2 regions of the Paenibacillus sp. CF095 genome follow, and region 2 is predicted to be linked to the other one. Evidence: riboswitches for the same ligand, from Rfam matches in the RefSeq annotation. Region 2 holds a riboswitch; the other holds the start of a gene.
What was found. A riboswitch is a leader RNA that binds a small molecule or an ion and turns the genes downstream of it on or off. The one in region 2 is predicted to bind thiamine pyrophosphate.
Positions count from the first base shown of each region.

Region 1: it holds a riboswitch for thiamine pyrophosphate, as region 2 does, so the genes downstream of both, thiC (phosphomethylpyrimidine synthase ThiC) here and BLS69_RS19310 (ABC transporter ATP-binding protein) in region 2, are expected to answer to the same signal.

Region 1 is NZ_FMZN01000009.1:55,705-59,489, reverse strand. Features, by position in the region: gene thiC (phosphomethylpyrimidine synthase ThiC) at 1-1,460, opposite strand, end outside; TPP riboswitch at 1,881-1,994, opposite strand; gene BLS69_RS30235 (IclR family transcriptional regulator) at 2,145-2,888, opposite strand; gene BLS69_RS30230 (alpha/beta hydrolase) at 3,248-3,785, shown strand, end outside.
Region 2 is NZ_FMZN01000001.1:4,380,519-4,384,303, reverse strand. Features, by position in the region: gene BLS69_RS19315 (ABC transporter permease) at 1-829, opposite strand, end outside; gene BLS69_RS19310 (ABC transporter ATP-binding protein) at 819-1,583, opposite strand; TPP riboswitch at 1,854-1,957, opposite strand; gene BLS69_RS19305 (radical SAM/SPASM domain-containing protein) at 2,140-3,015, shown strand; gene BLS69_RS19300 (pectate lyase) at 3,365-3,785, shown strand, end outside.

The DNA.
Region 1 (3,785 bases), on a different contig from region 2:
GCAATCTTGTAGGCGATGACCCCTTCCCGCACATCATCCTTGTTGGGCAGGCCCAAATGTTCTTTTGGTGTAACATAACAGAGCATGGACGTGCCGAACCAGCCAATCATGGCCGCACCAATGGCGGATGTGATGTGGTCGTATCCCGGAGCAATGTCGGTCGTCAGCGGCCCCAGCGTATAGAACGGTGCCTCTTTACATATCTCCATCTGCAAGTCCACATTCTCTTTGATCTTATGCATCGGCACGTGACCCGGCCCTTCGATCATCACCTGCACATCATGCTTCCATGCGATCTGCGTCAGTTCCCCGAGCGTAGCCAGTTCCGCCATCTGAGCTTCGTCATTGGCATCGTAGATACTGCCTGGACGAAGTCCATCTCCCAACGAAAACGCCACATCATACCTTTTCATAATCTCGCAGATTTCTTCAAAATGGGTGTACAAAAAATTCTCCTGATGATGCGCAAGGCACCATGCTGCCATAATGGACCCACCGCGAGACACAATGCCTGTCATCCGCTTGGCGGTCATGGGAATATAACGCAGCAGTACACCTGCGTGGATCGTAAAGTAGTCCACTCCCTGCTCTGCCTGCTCAATGAGCGTATCACGGTACAACTCCCAGGTCAGCGCTTCCGCTTCGCCATTCACCTTCTCCAGCGCTTGATACAGCGGCACCGTACCAATCGGCACAGGTGAATTACGGATGATCCATTCCCGGGTGGTATGAATGTTTTTGCCTGTGGACAGATCCATCACCGTATCCGATCCCCAACGTACCGCCCAGGTCATCTTCTCCACCTCTTCCTCGATGGAGGAAGATACGGCAGAGTTACCTATGTTGGCATTGATCTTCACGTGAAAATGACGACCGATTAACATCGGTTCACTCTCCGGGTGATTGATGTTGGATGGCAGAATCGCACGTCCACTCGCCAGCTCCTGCCTTACAAATTCCGGTTCTACGCCCTCACGAATGGCGGCAAACTCCATCTCTGCCGTAATGACTCCCTGCCTCGCATAATGCATCTGAGTCACACAGCGTCCTGTCTGTGCTCGCAGCGGTTTGCCACGCAATCCAGGGTACTCTTCGGCTCCAGCTCTCTTCCCTCCGGGCTTTAGTCCGTTATCCTCCGGTTTAACCGTACGACCCTGATAAGCTTCAACATCGCCACGCTCTGTGATCCAGCGGGTACGCAGGGCTGGTAGACCTGCACGGATATCGGCATGAAATCCGGGATCGGTCATCGGCCCGCTCGTATCGTAGACACGTAGCGGTTCGTTATGCTCCACCCCTTGGGGAGTATTCGTGTCATGAAGGGCTATCTCACGCTCAGGTACAGCAATGTCGGGCCGTGAGCCCTGAATGTAGACTTTGCGGCTGCCCGGAAAGGGCTGAATCCGTCCGGCCGCTCCTGTTTCTTTTTCCACCTGCTGACCGTTATGTTCCTGCTCCATCGCTTGTTGTCCCGTTTGATTTCCTGTACTCATGTTCGCTTGTCTCCTCCTCAGTGTTCGTCGCTTGTTTGGTTGGTATCGTCATTAGCTTACTTACGTACCTGTCCCAAATCATGCGCAATGCAGAGAAGAAAGAGCGATCCTACGCCAGACCAGGGGAGACACTTTTCATGTACAGTTAACAACAGACGGAGGCTGCCACAGATCATGAATCTATGGTGACTTCTCTCTCATCATACAAGCCCACTTTCGCAGGTTATTGAAAAAAGAAGTCAATGGAGTACGCGCTATATCGCCCGTTCACTGTATATAAAAAAGCCGGTCCCCGAAGGAACCGACTTTTATGTCCATCACCAATAATGCACCTTCAATCAGCTCCTTAACGGAGACTACAAGGGTCACATCATGAGGTGGTTGAGGTCATATCGCCGATTACTTCCCTACGCTGGTATGATCCAGATCAGGTGCAAAGGGTCCGGAATCTCAAGCGATTCCGTCTCAGTCCGGACAATTCGGACTCCCCCAGTAACGTTAGTAAGTTGCGGCTTACATAAGCCGCCGTTCATATTCAATGAAGCTGGCCCCGTAGGGCCGTCCATTACAGAGTAGCGCAACCGGAACATAAAAACAACCTTTATATTCCAAATGATCAAACTCCATTGGAGAAAAAAACTTACATAAACATCAGGATAACATGAGCCCCATCTGCGTAGCAGCATCCTTCAATACAGGTGCGTATTCATGCAATGTCTCCTGCGAGAGTCGACTGACAGGCCCTGAGACCGAGAGCGCAGCTGCAATATTGCCTCTGCGATCCATAATCGGTACAGATACCGCGGCAGCTCCCGGCTCACGTTCCTCATAACTCGTCGCATATCCGTTATCCCGGATATCTCCCATTTGCGCCAAATACACCGCGGGATCAATAAACACCGGCCATTCCGGGCCGTTCATCAGTTCTTCACGATCCTCGTCCGTGGCAAACGCCATCAAAACTTTGCTGGAAGCGCCCACAGACAGCGGGAGTCTAACACCAACGGGGGCGACTCGGCGAATCGCCTGATCACTTTGCACAGCCTGAATCCGTATCCGTTCACTCCCATCACGCAGGTACAGACTCACGGTCTCCCCCAATCGATCTCTCAGTCGCTCCATCGCAGGCAGCAGCAGAATAGCGGGATCATCACTGCGGGACATATGAGCCGACAGTTCCCAGATTCGGATGCCAAGTCGGTACTTCTCTGTTGCTGCATCACGGATCACGAACCCTCGATCCTCCAGCGTAGCCATCAAACGGTGCACTGTACTTTTGTGCAAGCCGATCTGGCTGGCAATTTCGGTGAGTCCCAGATCACTGCGTGTGGTAAAACATAATAATATATCCAGCGCCCGTTCCACAGCCCGGACGGTTAACTTGCGATCTTCCATGGCATAATGCCCTCCTCATGTTTCATCACATGAAACTTGGTTACATAAATTATATGAGAAACGGTCTCATCTGTAAACCAAAAAGAGCCAAAATCAAAATAGGCCAACCTGTAAATTTTTCCTTTTTATAAGACTTAATCCCCTGTAATTTACACACTAAGGTAATGTTACCCATATATCTTAAGAACTATATAACAATTGCGTAACAAATGCCCTCAATCAATTGACTTTGACTATACTGGAACATACGATAAAGATATATTACATTAAGATATCGCTCTGAAGCAGGCTCTGAAATCGACGCAATTCTCTTTTCATGTCGTTGTTATCTTCAACTGAACTTCAAAGGAGGGGCATTCATGTATCCAACATCCCAGAGCGAAGCCCCGCTGCATACAAAAGTGTCCGATCTGCCCTCTTCCCTATCACCGAGGCTGATTCGGTTCAAACATATTATCGTAGCGTTGCTGCTCTCCGTTGTATTTTTTCTACTGTTTTGTTTTATCGCACTGCATGGTTATATCGCATGGGTATTATCCAATCCAACGGTAGCGCCTGTCTTCTCCAATCCGATGCAAGCCAAGAACATGAAGTATGAAGACATCACGTTCCCGGCAGCAGATGGCAGCCGCACGATGCAGGGATGGTATATACCTGCTGATAATGCTGCAAGCAAAACGATTATTTTCAGTCACGGCTATGGTGCCAATCGTGAAGAAACATGGGTACCTATGTATGACCTGGCACACTATGCCCATCAACTTGGGTTCAACGTGGTCATGTTCGATTATGGCTTCGCCTCACAGGTGAACAAAGCTGTAGCCACAGGTGGCAAAGCTGAGTCACAGCAATTGCTGGGTGCCATCCAGTTTGCCAAGCAGCGCGGTGCACAGGAAC
Region 2 (3,785 bases):
ATCCAACTTTTCTTTTGCCTCCATGACGATGACGCCGTATGCTAAACCGTTTCTCCAGCCAGGCAATCAGTACAAACAAAACGATCCCAAGTAAGGATAACAGCACAATAGCAGCAAACATCGCATCCGTGTTCATGTTGCTGGACATGCGGCGGCTGAAGTATCCGAGACCTTTGCTGCCACCGAGCCATTCGCCAATCGTTGCCCCAACCACGCAGTACACCACAGACATCTTTAACCCCGAGAAAAAAGAGGGAAGTGCCAGCGGAACCTGGAGTTTGCAAAAAATATCCCACTTGCTGGCGCCCATGGTGAGCAGCAGTTCACGCTGCTCTGGATCGCCTTGGCGGAGTCCATCGTAGGTACTGACCACAATGGGGAAGAATGCGATTAAGAATACCACCGCGACTTTGCTCCACAACGTGTAACCAAACCACAGGATAAATACGGGGGACAGGGCAATCAGCGGTATGGTCTGACTGATCACGATGAAGGGATACAAGGCCTTTTCAATCGATCGGTTCATATGCATGCCTGTCGCTAGCGTAATTCCGGTCACTATGGATAATCCAAAACCTACGGCAACCTCCATAAAGGTTGCAGGCAGATGGATGGTCAACAGCAGATGACGATGCTCGACCAGTGAGCCTATGATGGCCGTGGGTGCAGGAATGATGAAGGAGGGCACCCATTCCATACGCACAATCACTTCCCAGATCGCCAGTGATAAGAACATGAGCATAATAAACAAACCATATTGGGAAAACGACCTCGAGAGCCACTTTGAACACCACGTCCAAACGCTAACCTCAGCTCTATCAATTTGCATGCAATTGTTCCTCCAGTTGTTGCCTCATCTGCACGAGAGCCAGTTCGTAGATCATGTCCGAATGCCTTGGGCGTGGTAAGGGAACCGTCATCTCCCGCAACTGCTGGCCTTGCCCCCCTGGAGTTAACAGAATGATACGGTCACTTAACAGCAGGGCTTCTTCGATGTCATGTGTAATGAACAGCACGGTTTGGCCAAAGCCCTCCCACAGCTCCAATAACCAGCGATGCATTTGTCGTTTGGTTAAGGCGTCGAGTGCACCGAAGGGTTCATCCAGCAACATGAGCTGCCCGCCTGTAAGCAAGGTACGCAGCAATGCCACCCGCTGCCGCATGCCGCCGGATAACTCATCTGGATAGGCCTGCTCATAACCGGACAAGCCGAACCTTGCCAATCCTGCGATGATATCGGCTCGTAGTTTGTCCTTGTCCTGTCGGCCTGGTGCCAGCTCGGCAGGCAGCATGCAGTTCTCCATGACGGTACGCCAGGATAACAGCAGGTCTTTCTGCGGCATATAGGCGACTCGTCCGAGCCGTTGTCCTTGCGGTACATCAGCAATATCGATGGTGCCGACGGTAGGCTCATGCAAGCCTGCGAGCAGCTTGAAAAGCGTGCTTTTACCTGATCCGCTTGAGCCGATGAGCGAGACAAATTCCCCTTGTTGAACCTGAAGCGACACATTGGAGAGTACGGGGGAATCCATTTTTTCCGGAAAAGCGAAGCTTATGTTGTGAATGGTTACATGGTTGGTCATCTGATCCTCACCCCCTTGATATCAGACTGCTGGAATAACAACGGCATCTTGTGCTTTGCAGAAGTAACATAAGAAAAACGTCTATCGACGTACTTTTCGAGAAGACAGACCGCGTTTAGCTGAAGTGGTTTTTACGATATCGATTGATTCAGCTTCGCTGAAAACTTATAAATCTACATAAAAAAGACCCACCCATTTCCGGAGAAATGAGTGGGTCTGTAAGTTAAATTCGCAATTTATCTTCACATACATTGAGAAAATTCCGCTTACTAAAAGGCCGCTCCACTTCCCTCCGCTGGTATGATCCAGATCAGGTTCAAAGGGTCCGAATAAGTCATATTCGTCTCAGCCGCAAGGCTCCCCTAGTGCAAAAGTTCAAGATATGCAGTTGTGTGTTCAGCATATATCACTTGAACATGAACTGTAAAGAGGCAGCATGATAACTGAACAATTTACCTCGGCTCAGGAACCCGATATAATAAGGATGGCCCGTATTGGCCGGATCACAAAATGCAGGTGGGATTGTTCTCCCTCCTAGGCAGAATGGGGACCCGAGTTGAAAACGTTCAAAAAAGTATATATTGAGATCACGAGTATCTGCAATCTGGCTTGCAGCTTCTGTCCGCAGACACAGCGTGCCAAAGGATTCATTGACCCTGAAGTCTTCAACAATATACTGGAACAAGTTAAACCACACACCAATCATATTTATCTACATGTCAAAGGCGAACCCTTGTTGCATCCCAAAATAGATCTGTTACTCGATTCCGCACATGAGAAGGGACTCAAGGTGAACATTACAACGAATGGTACACTGCTGCCCAAGACTCAGCATAAATTGCTTGGCAAACCGGCGCTGCGACAGATGAATTTCTCCCTGCACAGCTTCGATGGGCATGAAGGTTCAACCGACCGTGACGGATACCTGCGTCATATTTTGTCCTTTGTACACGAGGCCGTTAAGCACAATGTCATCATTTCATTCCGACTGTGGAATCTGACGCAGGATAACTTCACAAATGCTCAGATGAATCGAAATCGGGAGACCCTTGAAGTATTGGAACGTGAGTTCAATCTGGACTTCTGCATTGAGGAAAAAGTAGTTCCAGGCAGCGGGGTCAAAATTGCCCCGAATGTATACCTGAATCAGGACCATGAGTTCCAGTGGCCAAGTCTGGATGCACCTGAAGATGACGGCAAAGGCTTCTGCCATGCATTGCGTGGTCAGGCAGCTGTGCTTGTGGATGGAACGGTGGTTCCATGCTGTCTCGATGGCGAGGGTGTAATTAACCTGGGTAATGTGCACGAGAAGTCATTCTCGGAGATTATTGAGGGTGAGCGAGCGAACAATCTGGTATATGGCTTCTCCAGGCGGGAAGCTGTGGAAGAGTTGTGTCGAAAGTGCGGTTATCGTCAGAGATTCGGAGCCTGATATCTTATATCAGCAAGCCAGAAGACATTCAAGATCACACATTTGGAGATAAATGTTGTGGTCTTTCTTTGTTATCGGGGATTAAAGTTAGGGATACAAACGTTACAAATGAGCATACCTGAGGTTGATATCAGCATATTGCTTGAGGGACCTGGTATGCAAAAAATGCCGATATGACAGGGATTGTGCGATGTCATGATATATCTGATCTAATGATTATTCTAGTTACCTTCCTTATTTGGTAGGATTAGGTTGTGAGTTGGGCAGAGGTGCACCTCTGGCGAACTTCCAGTACAAGCCCAGACTTGTACACTACCAAAAAACGAGAGAATAAGGGAGGAATTAAGTTATGAAAAAAATATTGACGTTGTTGCTGTCCGCTGGTTTGGTTGCTTCTATATTTGGTGCCGTTCCGGCTGCGGCTGCACCTACCGTTGTAAATTCAACCATTGTGGTTCCAAAGGGCACGACCTATGACGGCCAAGGTAAAACATTTGTAGCCAATCCTTCCACACTGGGCGACGGATCTCAAGCTGAGGGTCAGAAACCAGTCTTCCGCCTGGAGGCAGGGGCCACACTCAAAAATGTAAATATTGGATCACCTGCTGCCGATGGTGTTCACTGTTATGGTAGCTGTAATATTTCGAATGTAGTCTGGGAGGACGTGGGCGAGGATGCTCTGACATTGAAGTCCGCCGGAACGGTTAACATTACCGGTGGGGCAGCGTACAAGGCCTATGATAAAGTGTTCCAGATGAATGCAGCTGGAA